Regions from separate parts of the Macrococcus sp. GL_134 genome, predicted to be linked through region 2. Evidence: a T-box and tRNA genes for the amino acid it is inferred to sense, from the RefSeq annotation. Region 2 holds a T-box; the other holds one or more tRNA genes.

Region 1 (10,482 bases), 470 kb from region 2:
TGGACGTTTTTGGACTTGAAATTTGTTAGCTGTGTCCAAATCGTGTCCACTCTTCCGGATAATCTTTCTATATTCTTTTTCTATCAAAATAGAAAAAAGCCCGTAAATCCAAGGATTCACGAGCACTTTCTATATTCTTTTACATTCTTTAGATACCGGCGGCCGGGGTCGAACCGGCACTCCTGTGAGGGAACTGGATTTTGAGTCCAGCGCGTCTGCCAATTCCGCCACGCCGGCATAATATTATAAAGATCATTGAATAAAATATGGAGCGGAAGATAGGACTTACACCTATACCTCGAATCAGGAAGATTCGTATTCTAAAAGTTGAAATACTCCCGCAGAATAAAATATGGAGCGGAAGACAGGACTTACACCTGTATCTCTAACCAGGAAGGTTAGTATTCTAAAAGTTGAAATACTCCCGCAGAATAAAATATGGAGCGGAAGACAGGACTTACACCTGTATCTCTAACCAGGAAGGTTAGTATTCTAAAAGTTGAAATACTCCCGCATATATAATTTAATGGAGGCGCCAACCGGATTTGAACCGGTGATAAAGGTTTTGCAGACCTCTGCCTTACCACTTGGCTATGGCGCCAGAAAAAGCTGGGGTAGCTGGATTCGAACCAACGAGTGACGGAGTCAAAGTCCGTTGCCTTACCGCTTGGCTATACCCCAATAATAACAAGGGCGACTGATGGGAATCGAACCCACGAATGCCGGAACCACAATCCGGTGCGTTAACCACTTCGCCACAATCGCCATGGCAGGGGCAGTAGGAATCGAACCCACATCAAAGGTTTTGGAGACCTCTATTCTACCGTTAAACTATGCCCCTATAATGGTGGAGGGGGGCAGATTCGAACTGCCGAACCCGAAGGAGCGGATTTACAGTCCGCCGCGTTTAGCCACTTCGCTACCCCTCCAAAGGAATGGTGCCGGAAAAAGGACTTGAACCCTCAACCTACTGATTACAAGTCAGTTGCTCTACCAGTTGAGCTATTCCGGCATAATAAAAAGATGGCTCAGGACGGAATCGAACCGCCGACACATGGATTTTCAATCCATTGCTCTACCGACTGAGCTACTGAGCCATACATGGCGGTCCCGACCGGGATCGAACCGGCGATCTCCTGCGTGACAGGCAGGCATGTTAACCGCTACACCACGGGACCATTGTAATTGCGGGAGGCGGATTTGAACCACCGACCTTCGGGTTATGAGCCCGACGAGCTACCAGACTGCTCCATCCCGCGATAATAATAAGTATTTAAGCTGTTTGCTGAAGAAAAAATAATGGCGGAGGAAGAGGGATTCGAACCCCCGCGAGCCGTTAAGCCCCTGTCGGTTTTCAAGACCGATCCCTTCAGCCGGACTTGGGTATTCCTCCATTATATAAGTGGACCTTGCAGGACTCGAACCTGCGACCAAACGGTTATGAGCCGTTTGCTCTAACCAACTGAGCTAAAGGTCCTAAATCCAGAAGTTACACTTAAAAATTAGTGGCGGCAGAGGGGATCGAACCCCCGACCTCACGGGTATGAACCGTACGCTCTAGCCAGCTGAGCTACGCCGCCGTATTAAATTATTTATGGTGGAGACTAGCGGGATCGAACCGCTGACCTCCTGCGTGCAAAGCAGGCGCTCTCCCAGCTGAGCTAAGCCCCCATAAAATTTGTTGCTTAAGAAGTAAGTCGGGAAGACAGGATTCGAACCTGCGACCCCTTGGTCCCAAACCAAGTGCTCTACCAAGCTGAGCTACTTCCCGTAGCAAAATAATTAGCGCGCCCGAGAGGAGTCGAACCCCTAACCTTTTGATCCGTAGTCAAACGCTCTATCCAATTGAGCTACGGGCGCATGAATGGTGCCGAGGACCGGAATCGAACCGGTACGGTAATCACTTACCGCAGGATTTTAAGTCCTGTGCGTCTGCCAGTTCCGCCACCCCGGCTGATATTTATCGATTTTTGACAAAAAAATAATAATGGAGCGAAAGACGGGATTCGAACCCGCGACCCCAACCTTGGCAAGGTTGTATTCTACCACTGAACTACTTTCGCAAATATGGTGCGGGTGAAGGGAGTCGAACCCCCACGCCGTAGGCGCTAGATCCTAAGTCTAGTGCGTCTGCCAGTTCCGCCACACCCGCATATTTAAATGGTGAGCCATAGAGGATTCGAACCTCTGACCCTTTGATTAAAAGTCAAATGCTCTACCAACTGAGCTAATGGCTCTTACATGGTGCCGGAAAAAGGACTTGAACCCTCAACCTACTGATTACAAGTCAGTTGCTCTACCAGTTGAGCTATTCCGGCATAATAATAAAAATGGTGGAGGATGACGGGATCGAACCGCCGACCCTCTGCTTGTAAGGCAGATGCTCTCCCAGCTGAGCTAATCCTCCATATTAAATCTGCCCGGCAACGTCCTACTCTCACGGGACGTCAGTCCAACTACCATCGGCGCTAGAGAGCTTAACTTCTGTGTTCGGTATGGGAACAGGTGTGACCTCTCTGCCATCGTCACCAGACAGACGGGGAATATACCCTCAAAACTAGATAGGCATGAAGAAGAGATTCAACCGGCAATGCCGATAATCTTTGTTTGTCCAGCTGCGCTGTCTTTCCGCTTGCCTTCGCTTGTCTTAATTTGATTAAGTCTTCGATCGATTAGTATCCGTCAGCTCCACACATTACTGTGCTTCCACCTCGAACCTATTGACCTCATCATCTTTGAGGGATCTTATAACCGAAGTTGGGAAATCTCATCTTGAGGGGGGCTTCATGCTTAGATGCTTTCAGCACTTATCCCGTCCATACATAGCTACCCAGCTATGCCGCTGGCGCGACAACTGGTACACCAGAGGTATGTCCATCCCGGTCCTCTCGTACTAAGGACAGCTCCTCTCAAATTTCCTACGCCCACGACGGATAGGGACCGAACTGTCTCACGACGTTCTGAACCCAGCTCGCGTACCGCTTTAATGGGCGAACAGCCCAACCCTTGGGACCGACTACAGCCCCAGGATGCGATGAGCCGACATCGAGGTGCCAAACCTCCCCGTCGATGTGAACTCTTGGGGGAGATAAGCCTGTTATCCCCGGGGTAGCTTTTATCCGTTGAGCGATGGCCCTTCCATGCGGAACCACCGGATCACTAAGTCCGTCTTTCGACCCTGCTCGACTTGTAGGTCTCGCAGTCAAGCTCCCTTGTGCCTTTACACTCTGCGAATGATTTCCAACCATTCTGAGGGAACCTTTGAGCGCCTCCGTTACTCTTTAGGAGGCGACCGCCCCAGTCAAACTGCCCGCCTGACACTGTCTCCCACCACGATAAGTGGTGCGGGTTAGAAAGTCAACACAGCCAGGGTAGTATCCCACCAGCGCCTCCACGTAAGCTGGCGCTCACGCTTCAAAGGCTCCTACCTATCCTGTACAAGCTGTGCCGAATTTCAATATCAGGCTGCAGTAAAGCTCCACGGGGTCTTTCCGTCCTGTCGCGGGTAACCTGCATCTTCACAGGTACTATGATTTCACCGAGTCTCTCGTTGAGACAGTGCCCAAATCGTTACGCCTTTCGTGCGGGTCGGAACTTACCCGACAAGGAATTTCGCTACCTTAGGACCGTTATAGTTACGGCCGCCGTTTACTGGGGCTTCAATTCGTAGCTTCGCAGATGCTAACCACTCCTTTTAACCTTCCAGCACCGGGCAGGCGTCAGCCCCTATACGTCACCTTACGGTTTTGCAGAGACCTGTGTTTTTGATAAACAGTCGCTTGGGCCTATTCACTGCGGCTCTTCAGGGCTTGCACCCTAAAAAGCACCCCTTCTCCCGAAGTTACGGGGTCATTTTGCCGAGTTCCTTAACGAGAGTTCGCTCGCTCACCTTAGAATTCTCATCTTGACTACCTGTGTCGGTTTGCGGTACGGGCACCTAATTTCTAACTAGAGGCTTTTCTTGGCAGTGTGAAATCAACGACTTCGCTACTATAATTTCGCTCCCCGTCACATCTCAACCTTGATGAGCACCGGATTTGCCTGATGCTCAGTCTTGATGCTTGGACGTACATAACCAACAGTACGATCGCCTATCCTTCTGCGTCCCCCCATCGTTCAAACAATCTTAGGTGGTACAGGAATATCTACCTGTTATCCATCGCCTACGCCTGTCGGCCTCGGCTTAGGTCCCGACTAACCCAGAGCGGACGAGCCTTCCTCTGGAAACCTTAGTCAATCGGTGGACGGGATTCTCACCCGTCTTTCGCTACTCACTCCGGCATTCTCACTTCCAAGCGCTCCACATGTCCTTGCGGTCATGCTTCGACGCCCTTGGAACGCTCTCCTACCATTGTCCGTAAGGACAATCCACAGCTTCGGTAATATGTTTAGCCCCGGTACATTTTCGGCGCAGCGTCACTCGACTAGTGAGCTATTACGCACTCTTTAAATGATGGCTGCTTCTAAGCCAACATCCTAGTTGTCTGGGCAACGCCACATCCTTTTCCACTTAACATATATTTTGGGACCTTAGCTGGTGGTCTGGGCTGTTTCCCTCTCGACTACGGACCTTATCACCCGCAGTCTGACTCCCGCATTAAATTATCTGGCATTCGGAGTTTGTCTGAATTCGGTAACCCGAGGGGGGCCCCTAGTCCAAACAGTGCTCTACCTCCAGTAATCATCATGCGAGGCTAGCCCTAAAGCTATTTCGGAGAGAACCAGCTATCTCCAGGTTCGATTGGAATTTCTCCGCTACCCACACCTCATCCGCTCACTTTTCAACGTAAGTCGGTTCGGTCCTCCATTCAGTGTTACCTGAACTTCAACCTGGACATGGGTAGATCACCTGGTTTCGGGTCTACGACCTGATACTCATTCGCCCTGTTCAGACTCGCTTTCGCTGCGGCTCCGCATTCACTGCTTAACCTTGCATCAAATCGTAACTCGCCGGATCATTCTACAAAAGGCACGCCATCACCCATTAACGGGCTCTGACTACTTGTAAGCACACGGTTTCAGGTTCTATTTCACTCCCCTTCCGGGGTGCTTTTCACCTTTCCCTCACGGTACTGGTTCACTATCGGTCACTAGAGAGTATTTAGCCTTGGGAGATGGTCCTCCCGGATTCCGACGGAATTCCACGTGTTCCGCCGTACTCAGGATCCACTCAGGAGGGAACAGCTTTTCGACTACAGGACCTTTACCTTCTCTGGTTGATTGTTCCAAAATCATTCGTCTAAACTGTTCCTTTGTAACTCCGTATTGAGTGTCCTACAACCCCAGAGTGCAAGCACTCTGGTTTGGGCTCTTCCCGTTTCGCTCGCCGCTACTCAGGGAATCGAGTTTTCTTTCTCTTCCTCCGGGTACTTAGATGTTTCAGTTCTCCGGGTGTGCCTTCTCATATGCTATGTATTCACATATGGATAACATGACATGACTCATGCTGGGTTTCCCCATTCGGAAATCTCTGGATCAAAGCTTACTTACAGCTCCCCAGAGCATATCGTCGTTAGTAACGTCCTTCATCGGCTTCTAGTGCCAAGGCATCCACCGTGCGCCCTTAATAACTTAATCTGTTATTAATAATGTGATGTCTGCATGAATGCAGACGCGCGATTTCAAGAATTCATAAAATGAACTCACTCGGTATTGCTTGGTAAAATCTTTTTTCTTCTTCATTGCTTATCTAGTTTTCAAGGTACATTCTGAATGTATAAACATTCAAAACTGAATACAATATGTCAGCGTCAATTCCGAAGGAATCTCATGGATTCCTTTTCCGTATAATCCTTAGAAAGGAGGTGATCCAGCCGCACCTTCCGATACGGCTACCTTGTTACGACTTCACCCCAATCATCTGTCCCACCTTCGACGGCTAGCTCCTAAAAGGTTACTCCACCGGCTTCGGGTGTTACAAACTCTCGTGGTGTGACGGGCGGTGTGTACAAGACCCGGGAACGTATTCACCGTAGCATGCTGATCTACGATTACTAGCGATTCCAGCTTCATGTAGTCGAGTTGCAGACTACAATCCGAACTGAGAACGGTTTTATGGGATTGGCTTGACCTCGCGGTTTTGCTGCCCTTTGTACCATCCATTGTAGCACGTGTGTAGCCCAAATCATAAGGGGCATGATGATTTGACGTCATCCCCACCTTCCTCCGGTTTGTCACCGGCAGTCTCTCTAGAGTGCCCAACTGAATGATGGCAACTAAAGATAAGGGTTGCGCTCGTTGCGGGACTTAACCCAACATCTCACGACACGAGCTGACGACAACCATGCACCACCTGTCACTCTGTCCCCCGAAGGGGAACGCTCTGTCTCCAGAGTTGTCAGAGGATGTCAAGATTTGGTAAGGTTCTTCGCGTTGCTTCGAATTAAACCACATGCTCCACCGCTTGTGCGGGTCCCCGTCAATTCCTTTGAGTTTCAGTCTTGCGACCGTACTCCCCAGGCGGAGTGCTTAATGCGTTAGCTGCAGCACTGAGGGGCGGAAACCCCCCAACACTTAGCACTCATCGTTTACGGCGTGGACTACCAGGGTATCTAATCCTGTTTGATCCCCACGCTTTCGCACCTCAGCGTCAGTTACAGACCAGAGAGCCGCCTTCGCCACTGGTGTTCCTCCATATCTCTGCGCATTTCACCGCTACACATGGAATTCCACTCTCCTCTTCTGCACTCAAGTCTCCCAGTTTCCAATGACCCTCCCCGGTTGAGCCGGGGGCTTTCACATCAGACTTAAGAGACCGCCTACGCGCGCTTTACGCCCAATAATTCCGGATAACGCTTGCCACCTACGTATTACCGCGGCTGCTGGCACGTAGTTAGCCGTGGCTTTCTGGTAAGGTACCGTCAAGGTACGTTCAGTTACTAACGTACTTGTTCTTCCCTTACAACAGAGTTTTACGATCCGAAAACCTTCTTCACTCACGCGGCGTTGCTCCGTCAGACTTTCGTCCATTGCGGAAGATTCCCTACTGCTGCCTCCCGTAGGAGTCTGGGCCGTGTCTCAGTCCCAGTGTGGCCGATCACCCTCTCAGGTCGGCTACGCATCGTCGCCTTTGTGAGCCGTTACCTCACCAACTAGCTAATGCGCCGCAGGTCCATCTATAAGTGACAGCCGAAACCGTCTTTCACTGTTTCACCATGAGGTGAAACATATTATCCGGTATTAGCTCCGGTTTCCCGAAGTTATCCCAGTCTTATAGGTAGGTTACCCACGTGTTACTCACCCGTCCGCCGCTGACTTCAAGGAGTGCAAGCACTCCTGTCTGTCCGCTCGACTTGCATGTATTAGGCACGCCGCCAGCGTTCATCCTGAGCCAGGATCAAACTCTCCATAATAGTTTGTTTGATAAAAGCTCTTTAATTGGTTGAGCCAATCACTCTTCAGCAAGTACTTAAAGTACTCAAATTATTGGAATTAACGTTGACATATTGTCATTCAGTTTTCAATGTTCATTTTTCGCTGTTACAAGATTAAATTATATCAGCTATCTTCTTGTGAATCAAGCTTTTTCTTTAGGAAGTTTTACACTTAAGCGTTAGCTGCTCGATTGTGTTTTGTTCCGTCTTGCATAAAAAATTTTACTCGCTTTTTTCGTTAAAGACAAGCGTCTTTTTTACACTTTTGATAATTTAATTTTTCAAGCTGCTGCGATGTTTGTCTGCTGTTTTCAGCGACTTTTATATCTTAACAAGATGAATTGGATGAGTCAACAGTTTTTATCAACTTTTTATTAAAAACTTGTTCAGCTATATTCAGTATGCAGCATTACAGGAACTAATCGATTTTGTTCAGTTCATTCTATAGGAGATGTTGTGATATAATTCATGCAGTAAACAATCTAGGAGATGATCATTTGAAATTCGGCAAAAAGCCAGCAAGTAAAATCAATCGTATAAGAACATGGGCACTTAGTCTCATTTTCATTGCGATGTTTGTCATGTATTTAGGTGTTGTTCTATTCTACTTCACTAAAAGCCAGCTCTTATTCTCGTTATTCCTGCTGATCGGAACATTAGCTTTCATTTTAAGTTTTATCGTTTACTTCTGGATCGGTATGTTATCTACTCGTGCAATTACCGTCCAATGTCCTAACTGTAATCAATATACTAAAATGCTCGGTCGTGCTGATATTTGTGCACGTTGCAATGAACCACTTACACTTGATCCATCGTTGGCTGGTAAAGCATTTGATGAGGATTATAATAATAAACGTAAAAGTAAAAAACTTGAACAACCGCGAGAGACTAAATAAAAGACATCCTTCCTAATTGGAAGGATGTCTTTTATTCGTTAATGGTCAGCTTTCTGCTGGCATTCCGGGCAGATGCCGTAAATCTCCATCCGATGGTGGGTGACATTGAAGTTCGTGATGTGCTCCGCTATATTCTCTACTTCATCTAGTTTCGGATATTGAAAATCATTGATTTTCCCGCATTCGCTGCAGATGATATGGTAATGATTATGTGAGTCAAAGTCATAGCGACTGGCAGAATCACCATATGTCAGTTCTTTAACCAGATCACTCTCTTTGAATACTTTCAAGTTATTATAAACCGTCGCTACACTCATCGTAGGATATTGTGGAGATAACGCCTTATAGATTTCATCTGCTGTCGGATGGCTGTCCGCTTCGATTAAGTAAGTCAGTATGGCCTGTCTCTGCGGGGTAATTCTTACGCCACTGTCCCGAAGCTGCTGCACGGCTTCCTGCAGTTTAGTTTCCAGTGAAACTCTTGTAACCGCCATACCCGCACCTTCTTTCTACTTATAATTATTTACTTATATGATACTCGTTATAGACAAATGCTGTCAATGTAGAGGTCAGTAACCTTTATCATAATCTACAAGATTGACAAATTTATTGCTGTTATCAATACCCATCCTCATATTCTGCTTCAATATTTCAGTAGCACGTTCATTATACCTTCTGCTCAATCCGGTAATATGCGGCGTCATTATAACATTGTCCAGTTCATATAGCGGATGGGAAGAATCGAGCGGTTCATCATAATATACGTCAAGCGCGGCTTTTCTTATCACTCTGTTTGTTAATGCTGCGATAAGCACTGACTCATTGACCACTGTTCCACGTCCGACATTGATGAACAGCGCACTATCACCCATTGCCTTAAAATCATCCATGGTCAACAGCTCGGTCGTTTGTTCAGTTTCAGGCAGTACGTTGACGATAATATCCGCTTCACGGAAAGTTGTCTCTCTGTCAGCAAGCTGCACAGTCTTATCAAAGTGCTCAATACTTCTTCCATCTGTATTGATTCCAATAGTTTTCATGCCGAATGCTTGTGCGAGACGAGCTGCACGTACAGCAATCTCTCCTGTACCAAGGAAACAGATCACCGATTCAAACAGTTCAGTCGTTCTAATATTAGTCTTGTAACCACGCGTTTGCTGCAGCTCATGAAACTCATCAAGATGTTTATAGTCCGCCATAATATAAGCAAAGATGAACTCCGCGATTTGGATTTTATGAATACCTTTCGCGTTGGTCAAGATGATTCCATGTTCTTTCATATACTGTAACTGCAGTCGATTGACACCTGCTGCATACCAGACAAGCCACTTAAGTTTCGGCATCTGAGTGACGTCAAGCTCAGAATCATAAGCAATCAATACTTCAACTGTTTTAAGATCATCCTCTGTCAAATCATCAAGTGACGACCGCTCAATCCAGTCATGGTCACTGAACTCACTTTTTAAATCATCCAATAGTGTCTTTAAATTAACCGTTGATATGATTTTCATCAATGAACCCCCATATATCTTCCATCTGCTGTTTGACATTCACTTTATCAAAGCGTTTAAGGATTTCAAGATCCGGACCGATGATTAAAGTCGTACGCACAATGCCCATCGCTTCTTTGCCAAAACTCTTCTTTAATTGATAAATACCCAGCTGTTCTGATAACTTAAACGCTTCATCGACCAATAAATCAAATCCGACGCTATATTTGTTGATAAAGTTCTGATGCTTTTTCATGCTATCACCACTGACCCCGTAAACTTGAATACCCTTCTTAGTGAACTGCTCCATATTTTCAGTGAAATCAACAGCCTGAGTTGTACATGTAGGCGTATTATCTCTTGGATAGAAATATAGAATGGTCACTTGATCAAGCAGATCCGCTTCAGTCACCTGCTGTCCGTGCTGATTAACTAATTGAAATGCCGGCATTTTCATCAACTATTCCTCCTGCTCAAAGTTTTATGATATTTATGTTACGATAAGTGATGTAAAATATTAAGCAAAAGAGGTTATTAAATGAAATTTACTGAATCAGAACGTATCCAAAAAGAAGCAGACCGCTATATTCTCGGCGGTGTCAATTCACCTTCCCGGTCCTACAAAGCGGTCGGCGGCGGCGCTCCAGTCGTTATGGAACGCGGCGACGGTGCTTACTTCTATGACGTCGACGGTAATCAATACATCGATTATTTAGCAGCTTA
Region 2 (10,482 bases):
GAACTGACAGAAATCAAAAGTAGATTTGGTGATGACAGAAGAACAGAAATTACAATGAGTGGCTTCGACCAGCTGGAAGATGAAGATTTAATTCCAGAAGAACATATCGTCATCACACTAAGTCATAATAATTATATTAAACGGCTTCCTGTATCGACTTACCGGTCACAGCACCGTGGTGGTCGCGGTGTACAAGGAATGAACACTATTGAAGATGACTTCGTGAGTCAGATTGTCACGACATCTACACATGATAATGTTCTATTCTTTACGAATAAAGGCCGTGTGTACAAGTTAAAAGGTTACGAAATACCTGAGCTGTCCCGCCAGTCGAAAGGAATTCCAATCGTCAATGCACTGGCTCTTGAGAAAGATGAGACCATCAGTACGATGATTGCCGTTAAAGACTTAGAGCGCGAAGATGCCTTTATTATCTTTGCTACTAAAAAAGGTCTCGTCAAACGTTCAAGTCTTTCTAACTTTGCACGAATCAATAAAAACGGTAAAATTGCCATCAGCTTCCGTGAAGACGATGAATTGATTGCCGTACGGTTGACAGATGGATCGAAGCAATTGATCATCGGTACAAAAAATGCCTCTCTTATTCGTTTTGAAGAGCAGACATTGCGTCCACTCGGTCGGACAGCAGCAGGGGTCAAAGGGATATCGCTGCGTGAAACTGATGAAGTCATCGGTCTAGATGTCATCAATTCAAATGATGAGCATGAAGTATTGATTGTCACTGAAAAAGGTTACGGAAAACGGACGAAGGAAAGTGACTATCGTATTTCAAACCGTGGTGGTAAAGGAATCAAAACAGCTACCATCACTGAGAAAAATGGTGATTTAGTTTACATCTCTACAGTCACTGGTGAAGAAGATCTCATGGTCGTGACCAATCAAGGGGTCATTATCCGACTTGAAGTCAGCGATATTTCTCAAAACGGACGTAGTGCACAAGGTGTGAAATTGATCCGCTTAGATGAAGGGCAGCATGTGGCAACCGTTGCAAAAGTCGATAAAGATGATGAACAAGAGATCATTGAAGAAGAAGATGGTCATTTAGTAGGAACAATCGATGCAGATAACACTATTGAAGATACAGAAGATATCTTCGAAGACAGTGAAGATGTTGAATCGATGGAGAATCTGAAAGAAGATCAGTAGAAATTTTAAAAAATAATTACTATCAGGCACTGGACCTCCAGTGCCTTTTTGAATATCAAATAATGATTTTAACTATGAAAATAATTAATGAAAACTTATCTTTACTAGATTGGTAATAAACAAATGAGTTGAAATGACAAGTAATTAAGCATACCATTGAAATGAAAATCTTAATAAGGATGCGATAAGTTTGAAAAAAACGGGCGGAGATTTATTTGTAGATACGCTGATTAATCATGGAGTGGAGTATGTTTTTGGTATTCCAGGTGCGAAAATCGATAAAGCATTCGATGTACTGGAAGAACATGGACCAGAAGTCATCGTCTGTCGACATGAACAAAATGCGACGTTAATTGCTCAAGGTATTGGCCGATTGACTGGGAAACCAGGTGTAGCACTTGTAACAAGCGGCCCAGGTGTCACTAATCTTGTGACTGGTATGGTAACCGCTAACTCTGAAAGTGACCCAGTTGTCGCTATTGGGGGCAATGTACGCCGTCAGGACAGCTTGAAACGGACGCACCAATCATTAGACAATGCAGCACTGATGAAACATGTATCGAAATATTCAGTGGAAGTGCAAGATGCTTCAAGTATTTCAGAAGCAGTGACTAACGCCTTTCGTGCAAGTGTTGAGGGACGTAAAGGTGCAAGCTTTGTCAGTATTCCGCAGGATGTTATTTCCGATGATCAGGTGATTGTTGAAGCGATTCAAGTGAAGGAGCCTCCTGTCTATGGACCTGCACCTTCATTTGAAATCGATGAACTGGTAGACAAATTAAAAGCAGCGAAACTGCCGGTGTTGTTACTTGGTATGCGTGCTTCTTCTGAAGAAAATACGAATGCCATTCGCACGCTGCTGAGCAAGAATGAAATTCCGGTTGTCGAAACATTCCAAGGGTCAGGAATTATTTCCCGAGAACTAGAACATACTTTCTACGGACGTATCGGTTTGTTCCGTAATCAGCCGGGTGATGAACTATTAAAACAATCCGACCTTATCATTACGATTGGTTATGACCCTATTGAATATGATCCGTTCATCTGGAATGAAGAAAATGATAAAAATGTAGTTCACATTGATGAAGTACAAAGTGATATTGATAATCATTATGCACCGGTCACTGAGCTGATTGGTAATACACCACTGACGATTCAACGTATCAATGAGAAATTAAATGAAGGCGATATCGTCATTGGAGAAGAAGAAACAGCATTTTTAAACATGATTAGACAGCAGTTGGAAGACAAGATGCATCTTCCTGAAAATTATTTGGAGAATGACAGAGTCAATCCAAAACATTTAATTAAGACGATTCGTGATTTAATTGATGATGACGTGACAGTAACGGTAGACGTCGGTTCTCTGTATATTTATATGGCGCGTTATTTCAGAAGTTATGCGCCGAGACATCTACTGTTCTCAAATGGGATGCAGACATTAGGGGTTGCACTCCCGTGGGCTATCGCAGCTGCTCTTGTTAGACCTGGAAAGAAAGTCATCTCTATGGCTGGCGATGGTGGATTCCTGTTTTCAGGACAGGAACTTGAAACGGCTGTCAGACTTAAAGCACCGATTGTTCAGCTGATCTGGAACGATGGTTCTTACGATATGGTTAAATTTCAGCAGATCAGCAAATATGGTAAAGAGGCAGCAGTTGGTTTAGGCCCGGTTGATTTTGTGAAATATGCTGAATCGATGGGAGCTAAAGGTTACCGAGTGACTGCACCTCATGAGCTGGAAGCTGTGCTGCAACAGGCGATACAGGAAGAAGGCCCTGTTATCGTTGATATTCCGGTGGATTACAGCAATAACGGAAAACTAATGGCACAATTGCTGCCTGACCAAACCAACTAAGGAGGCTGCTATGAATCATCTTTATCAGTATTCAACGATGGGAGCACTCGTTGGTGGTATGTTTGACGGCGTCTTTTCGATTGACGATGTCTTAAAGAATGGGAACTATGGTATCGGAACACTTGAAGGTTTGAACGGCGAGCTGTTTATCAAGGAAGGAATAGCTTATGTCATTGAAAGCAGCGGGACTATTCGAGAAGTCGCACTAGACGAACGCTCGCCTTTTGCGAGTGTCACATTCTTTGAATCACAGAAAACACTGAAAATCACAGAAGCGCTGACGAAAGAGCAGCTGGATATAGAGATGCTGCAGGCGATTGAAGGGATGAATAGTTTCCATGCAGTCAAAGTGACTGGAACATTTAAAACAATCAAAGCGCGAGCCGCTAAAAAACAGGAATCGCCGTATCCTAAGCTCGTAGAAGCAGTGAAAACGCAGGGTTACTTTGATTTTGAAGATACAACAGGAACGCTCTTTGGCTTCTATACACCTCGGTTCATCCAAGGTATCGGTGTTGCGGGATACCATGTTCATTATTTAAGTGATGATCTGCGTTCAGGCGGTCATGTCTTTGATTTTGTCACCGATGACGTGACAGTGGAACTTGCCTTGATGAATGAAGTGACGATGATGATGCCGGACACACCACGCTATCGTCATAATGATTTGAATGATCCGGATATGCTCAGTGATATTGAAGCAAGCGAATAAAAAAACGGAAGCCTGGGCTTCCGTTTTTTTATTCTTCTTCCAGTTGCTTCATCATGTAAGGAATTTCGTCGATTATTTTGGAAGCTGGAATGACATACATGTCTTTAGCCAGTTTGTCTCCAATCTTACTGTGAATATAAACGGCTTTTTTAATCGCGTCTTCGATATCAAACTGCCCCGCGAAACTTGCCAGTATCCCTGCCAGTGTATCTCCCATGCCTCCTGATGCCATGGCCGGGTTTCCTTTTTCAATGCGGTAATTACCTGAATTCAAATACAGTTCAGTATGATGTTTCTTCAATACCACTTGAGCTCCGAGTTCTTCGGCAGCAGCTCTGTTTCGTTCCGGCGTCTGATCTTCTATCTTAATACCGCTTAATCGTTCCCACTCCATTTGGTGAGGTGTGAAGATGACATTAGCGTTCGGCAGCGGGTGTTTCAACTTACTTAAAATAGTAATCGCATCTCCATCTATGATGACGGTCTGATCGTTATTGATATGCTGGAATAGAAACGTCAGCGTATTATTGCCTTGAAAATCGAGTCCAAGTCCTGGACCGATTAAAATACAATCTGCTTCTGCAACGAGTTTGCTGATACGCTTAATATCTGATAAATCACTGACCATTGCTTCCGGGCAGCGTGAATGAAGCGCAGTATGGTTCGTCTGATGGGTCACGACTGTCGTTAATCCTCCACCACTGTAGACACATGCACGGGCACTCAACATAATGGAACCACCCATATTCTGATTGCCGCCGATCAACAAAATACGGCCGTAATCGCCTTTATGTGATTCACTCTTTCTCTTCGGAATAGTAATCTGTGAAATAGTTTCCATGATTGTCTCCTTTGTTATGAATACACATAGTCTAACAGATTCAGTTGCACATCTAAAGTTCATTTGATAAGATAAGGTTAATTAAATAGTCTATTACCTTGGAATAAGTAATTTCTAACGTATCTTAAAGAGAGTCAGTGGCCGGTGAGAACTGATGGATACAGGAAATGAAATCTATCCAGAGTTATCGGGTAATCGGTCTAACCGTTATGTTAATGGAGTGAACAGCTTAGGCTGTTAATGAGGGTGGCAACGCGTAAATACCACGTCCCTGTTATAGGGATATGGTATTTTTTTGTACCCAAATATCAAATAGGAGGCATCATTATGTTAGATATTAAATTATTCAGAACAGAGTCTGACTTCGTCAAACAGAAATTAGCAATGCGTGGAATTGATTCATCGGTCGTTGATACCATTCTTGAACTGGACAACGAGTCACGTCAACTGACTGTTCAGACTGAGGAATTGAAAGCACAGCGTAACAAAGCAAGTGAAGCCATTGCACAGAAAAAGCGCAATAAAGAAAATGCGGATGACGCTATATTAGAAATGCGTCAAGTCGGTGAAGATATAAAAGCCATCGACAGCAAGTTGAATGAAGTAAGAACTGCACTGCATGATCAGTTAGTCAGCCTGCCAAACTTAGTCAGCGATGAAACACCCGCGGGTAAGGATGAAGATGATAATGTAGAAATCCGTAAGTGGGGTGAACCTCGACAGTTCGATTTTGATGCGAAGCCTCACTGGGATATCGTGGATGATCTGCACATGGCTGATTTTGAACGAGCAGCTAAAGTATCGGGTGCGCGCTTTGCATTCCTGACAAAGGACGGTGCAAGACTGGAACGTGCCTTAATGAATTTCATGGTTGATATGCACACAATGCAGCACGGCTACCAGGAGATGGTGACTCCTCAGCTGGTGAATGCAGCATCTATGTTCGGTACAGGTCAGCTGCCTAAGTTCGAAGAAGATTTATTCAAAGTAGAAAAAGAAGGATTTTACACGATACCTACTTCTGAAGTACCATTGACCAACTATTACCGTGATGAAATTATAAATGCGGAATTATTTCCTGTGAAGTTCACTGCACAAACAGCATGCTTCCGTTCAGAAGCTGGTTCAGCAGGCCGTGATACACGTGGATTAATCCGCATGCATCAATTCAACAAAGTCGAAATGGTCCGCTTTGAAATGCCTGAAAATTCTTTTGCGGCACTTGAAGAAATGACAGCGCACGCTGAAAAAGTCCTTCAGACGTTGAATATTCCGTACCGCACGATTCAATTATGTGCTGGAGACATTGGATTTGGTTCTGCAAAAACGTATGATATCGAAGTATGGCTGCCGAGCTATAATGCCTACAAAGAAATCAGCTCTTGTTCAAATATGACTGACTTCCAGGCAAGACGAGCTAATATTCGCTTTAAACGCGACAAAAACAGCAAGACGGAATATGTGCACACATTAAATGGATCAGGTCTTGCTGTCGGCCGTACATTTGCAGCAGTCGTCGAGAACTATCAGAATGCAGATGGCACAATCACGGTACCAGAAGCATTAGTACCTTATATGGGCGGACAGACAATAATTAAATAGTAATGCAAGGGACGCTGATATCAGCGTCCCGTTTTTATGTAAAGAATATTAATTCGAAATTAATATAATATTTATATTGACTATAATAATTATATCTGATATATTAATTATATAATAAGCACCAAGCATAATAAAACTTAAAAATGAAAGAGGTTATTAGACAATGACACAATTTAATTTAGATCAAAACCACAGCTCAATCGAATTCTCAGTGAAACATTTAATGGTTTCAAAAGTGAAAGGTGAATTCACTGATTACGATGTTCAAGCAACTGGTGACATCAACGACTTATCTACTATTCAAGTGAAAGCATCAGTCAAAGTAGACTCTATCGATACTAACAACGGCGACCGCGATGGTCACTTAAAATCAGCTGATTTCTTTGATATTGAACAATACCCAGAAATCACATTCGTGTCTACATCTGTATCTGAAACATCTATTACGGGTGAATTAACTATCAAAGATGTAACCAATGTTGAAACATTTAATCTTGAATACAACGGCATTCAAAAAGATCCAATGAACGGCAGCGCAGTGACTGGTTTCATCATAACTGGCAGCATTAACCGTGAAAAATACGGCATCACTTGGAACCAAGCGCTTGAATCAGGCGGCGTAATGGTTGGTAAAGAAGTTAAATTTGAAGCAGGTATTGAGCTTGCTATCGCAGAATAATTAATCGAACGACAAAACACACTGCCACATTAAGGCAGTGTGTTTTTTGTCGTTCAATTAACTTACATTGAGCTATTGGCTTATAAGTTGTAAAATAGAAACGTTATGAAAATTAAATGAGAAAGAGTGTTTAGATTTGAAATTGGATTTAATAAAAACGTCAATTATAAGTGCCGTTATGCTGGTTGTTACTTTATTGATACATGCAGTACCTGCACTGATTCTCATTACTGCCCCATTTCTATTGATTCCCGGTGTTTATCTATGTTATAAGGACAAACACGGTTTTTATGTGATGAGTGGTATTGTACTCATCATTTCATTGATATTCCTTAATCTATTTGCATTGCAGGTGATGATCGGTGTGCTTCTTTCGAGCTATTTAATCGGGCTGCTGCTCCAATCAAGAGCATCAAAAGAATATATGCTGTTTGCGCTGACAGTGCTTCTCAGCTTTTATGCTTTAATTTCCATTATATTCATGCAGTTGATGGAATTACTGCCGACGACAAAGGAATGGTTCGCCGATGTCAAAGATTCTTATATGGCATTAGTGGAAGCGGAACTCGGTAAAGAAAACATTTCCCAGGAAAACATTAATTTATTCTTCACTGCACTCGACCAAATGCAGCTGCAAGTTCCAGGACTTATCGTGCTTCTCATCTTCCTGCTGAGCCTCATCAGTCTATTGATTGCAATGCCGATTCTTAGAAAATTCAAAGTGGCTGCACCTAACTTTAGACCGCTTTATTTCTGGCGTGTACCAAAAAGTGTATTGTATCTTTATGTGATTGCTGTACTGATTAAGCTGCTGCTGACACCTGAAGATGTCATTCTGCTCGGCATAGTCACGAACTTACAGTATGTGTTAGAATGGATTATATTTATTCAGGGGATATCATTGATCAGTTTCTTTATCAAAGTGAAACGTACCCCAACCATCATCAATGTGTTGATGTTTATCTTTGCCTTTATTATGGCGCCGATCACACAACTGCTCGGCATGCTTGATTTGATCATCAACGTGAAAGCGAGAATCAAACTTTAATGAATAGTGAGGTGTCCAGATGAATCGTAAATATAACAGGCAGGCATTAATGATTCCTTTTGTAGTCATGTGTATTGCTGCCCTTATTCTCGTCGGATTGTTATTTATTGTTCATCGAGTCATGGCACTGCTTGCAGGCGGCATCATTATAGCAATCATTGGAATAAGTGTATTTGTACTTAAAAACGGCATTCAGCGCAATGAACGTTATTTTGAACAGCTATCCACACGTGTACATAAAGGCCGGTCATTCGCTGTGACAGAACTTCCTATTGGTGTAGTACTGCTGGATGACTCAGGTCATGTAGAATGGCATAACCAGTTTATCAATGAAAAAATTGACCGTCCCATATTAAGCGATCCAATCAACGAAGTGTTTCCTAATCTGTTGAATCAACTGAAAGTCAATGGTATAGATGAAGTGCAGACACAGTATAAGGATAATAAGTTCAAAGTGCGTTATGGAGAGGAAACGAATGTTCTTTATTTTCTCGATATTACAGACAAAGTAGAAACTGATGAACTGTTCGAAGAATCAAAACCGGTCATCGGAACTATTTTTCTCGATAACTATGATGAAATTACGCAGAATATGAGTGATGCCAATAGAACAGAAATGAACAGTATGATGACGACAGCAATCAATACATGGGCTGAAGAAAACAATGTCTTCGTGAAACGTTATTCTTCTGACCAGTTCATTATTTTTCTGAACAATCGTATTTTGAGTCAGATTGAACAGACAAAATTTAACCTGCTGGATATCATTCGTGAGAAAAGTCGTGAAAAGAAGACGCATATTACGCTAAGTATCGGTATCGGTGAAGGTGCAGATAATTTAATTGCGCTCGGTGAACTTGCTCAATCGAGTCTGGATCTTGCCCTTGGTCGCGGGGGTGACCAAGTAGCAATTAAAAACTCTGCTGGCGGTGTAAGGTTCTTCGGTGGCAAGACCGATCCGATGGAAAAACGGACCCGTGTCCGCGCGCGTGTCATATCGCATGCCTTGAAGGATATTCTTGCAGAAGGTGATAACGTTATTATCATGGGGCATAAACGTCCTGATATGGATGCTATCGGAGCAGCAATTGGTGTCGCAAGATTTGCCAAGATGAATCAACTGAAAGCTTATATTGTATTAAACGACCATGATATCGATGAAACATTAAGCCGCGTGATGAATGAAATTGCTGAGAAACCTGAACTGAATGAAACATTCATTACCTCTGATGAGGCATGGACATTGATGACGAATCGAACGACACTCGTCATCGTTGATACGCATAAGCCGGACATGGTTATCGATGAGAATATACTGAACAAAGCATCGCGAAAAGTAGTCATAGACCATCATCGACGCGGAGAAGAATTTATTTCCAGTCCACTGCTCGTCTATATGGAACCTTATGCAAGTTCTACTGCTGAGCTTGTGACTGAGTTGCTGGAATATCAACCTGAGGAACACAAATTGACGCGTCTTGAATCAACAGTCATGCTTGCAGGAATTATCGTCGATACACGAAACTTTACGCTGCGCACAGGTTCACGAACATTTGATGCAGCCAGTTATTTAAGAAGTCACGGGGCTGATACGATTCTTTGCCAGCATTTCTTAAAAGACGATATCAATACGTATTTGAAGCGAAGTGAATTGATCAAAACAGTTGAACTCGGTCATGATGGTGTGGCGATTGCGTATGGTCGTGATGATGATATTTATCATCCTGTCGTTGTGGCGCAGGCAGCTGATGAACTGCTCAGCATTGATGGTGTAGAAGCTTCCTTCGTCGTGGCGAGACGCGATGAAGACTTAGTGGGCATATCTGCACGTTCGCTCGGCGAAATCAATGTTCAGCTGGTGATGGAAGCATTGGGCGGCGGCGGTCATCTATCGAATGCAGCGGTACAATTGAGAGATGTATCAGTAGGAACAGCGATTGATCAACTAGAAGAAGTCATCGCTGAACAATTTTCAAGGAGTGAAGTATAATGAAAGTGATTTTTACACAGGATGTTAAAGGAAAAGGGAAAAAAGGCGAAGTGAAAGAAGTCCCAGTAGGGTATGCAAACAATTTCCTTCTTAAAAATAATTATGCAGTAGAAGCAACACCAGGTAACTTAAAACAACTGCAGGCACAGAATAAGCGTGTTGAGAAAAACAAAGAACAGGAACTGATTGAAGCACAACAACTGAAAGAACGTATTGAAGCACTTGAAGTTGAAGTGAAGGCGAAGTCAGGAGAAGGCGGCCGTCTCTTTGGTTCAGTGAGTACAAAGCAGATTGTAGAAGCATTGAAACAACAGCATGATATTAAAGTAGACAAAAGAAAGATGGATCTGCCGGACGGTATTCGAAGCCTGGGCTATACCAATGTCCCTGTCAAGCTGCATAATCAAGTATCTGCAAACTTGAAAGTCCATGTAACTGAAGCATCATAATTAAGGAGGCGCACTAATGGAAGATTACAATCAATCATTACAGATGCCCCACCATTTAGAAGCGGAGCAGTCTGTTCTTGGTGCGATTCTGATCGATCCAGAACTGTTGATGCCGACGCTTGAGCGCCTGCTGCCA

What was found. The T-box of region 2 lies ahead of serS (serine--tRNA ligase). A T-box ahead of a tRNA ligase gene usually reads a tRNA of that ligase, here a tRNA-Ser.
Region 1: it encodes a tRNA-Ser, which carries the amino acid that the T-box ahead of serS (serine--tRNA ligase) is inferred to sense. The anticodon was not compared.

Annotation. Positions count from the first base shown of each region.
Region 1 is NZ_CM174409.1:1,581,955-1,592,436, forward strand. Features, by position in the region: tRNA gene AC3IPL_RS08175 (tRNA-Leu) at 154-237, opposite strand; tRNA gene AC3IPL_RS08180 (tRNA-Cys) at 528-601, opposite strand; tRNA gene AC3IPL_RS08185 (tRNA-Gln) at 610-681, opposite strand; tRNA gene AC3IPL_RS08190 (tRNA-His) at 693-765, opposite strand; tRNA gene AC3IPL_RS08195 (tRNA-Trp) at 768-841, opposite strand; tRNA gene AC3IPL_RS08200 (tRNA-Tyr) at 846-929, opposite strand; tRNA gene AC3IPL_RS08205 (tRNA-Thr) at 937-1,012, opposite strand; tRNA gene AC3IPL_RS08210 (tRNA-Phe) at 1,025-1,097, opposite strand; tRNA gene AC3IPL_RS08215 (tRNA-Asp) at 1,103-1,178, opposite strand; tRNA gene AC3IPL_RS08220 (tRNA-Met) at 1,186-1,259, opposite strand; tRNA gene AC3IPL_RS08225 (tRNA-Ser) at 1,301-1,393, opposite strand; tRNA gene AC3IPL_RS08230 (tRNA-Ile) at 1,404-1,477, opposite strand; tRNA gene AC3IPL_RS08235 (tRNA-Met) at 1,507-1,580, opposite strand; tRNA gene AC3IPL_RS08240 (tRNA-Ala) at 1,596-1,671, opposite strand; tRNA gene AC3IPL_RS08245 (tRNA-Pro) at 1,698-1,771, opposite strand; tRNA gene AC3IPL_RS08250 (tRNA-Arg) at 1,787-1,860, opposite strand; tRNA gene AC3IPL_RS08255 (tRNA-Leu) at 1,866-1,954, opposite strand; tRNA gene AC3IPL_RS08260 (tRNA-Gly) at 1,989-2,063, opposite strand; tRNA gene AC3IPL_RS08265 (tRNA-Leu) at 2,069-2,152, opposite strand; tRNA gene AC3IPL_RS08270 (tRNA-Lys) at 2,162-2,237, opposite strand; tRNA gene AC3IPL_RS08275 (tRNA-Thr) at 2,243-2,318, opposite strand; tRNA gene AC3IPL_RS08280 (tRNA-Val) at 2,332-2,407, opposite strand; rRNA gene rrf (5S ribosomal RNA) at 2,419-2,533, opposite strand; rRNA gene AC3IPL_RS08290 (23S ribosomal RNA) at 2,653-5,577, opposite strand; rRNA gene AC3IPL_RS08295 (16S ribosomal RNA) at 5,798-7,352, opposite strand; gene AC3IPL_RS08300 (DUF2614 family zinc ribbon-containing protein) at 7,871-8,269, shown strand; gene perR (peroxide-responsive transcriptional repressor PerR) at 8,308-8,763, opposite strand; gene AC3IPL_RS08310 (NAD(P)-dependent oxidoreductase) at 8,839-9,780, opposite strand; gene AC3IPL_RS08315 (peroxiredoxin) at 9,758-10,216, opposite strand; gene AC3IPL_RS08320 (glutamate-1-semialdehyde 2,1-aminomutase) at 10,298-10,482, shown strand, end outside.
Region 2 is NZ_CM174409.1:10,978-21,459, forward strand. Features, by position in the region: gene gyrA (DNA gyrase subunit A) at 1-1,167, shown strand, start outside; gene alsS (acetolactate synthase AlsS) at 1,352-3,025, shown strand; gene budA (acetolactate decarboxylase) at 3,036-3,737, shown strand; gene AC3IPL_RS00065 (NAD(P)H-hydrate dehydratase) at 3,766-4,578, opposite strand; T-box leader at 4,670-4,854, shown strand; gene serS (serine--tRNA ligase) at 4,906-6,180, shown strand; gene AC3IPL_RS00075 (YceI family protein) at 6,344-6,859, shown strand; gene AC3IPL_RS00080 (DUF2232 domain-containing protein) at 6,996-7,907, shown strand; gene AC3IPL_RS00085 (DHH family phosphoesterase) at 7,927-9,897, shown strand; gene rplI (50S ribosomal protein L9) at 9,897-10,346, shown strand; gene dnaB (replicative DNA helicase) at 10,363-10,482, shown strand, end outside.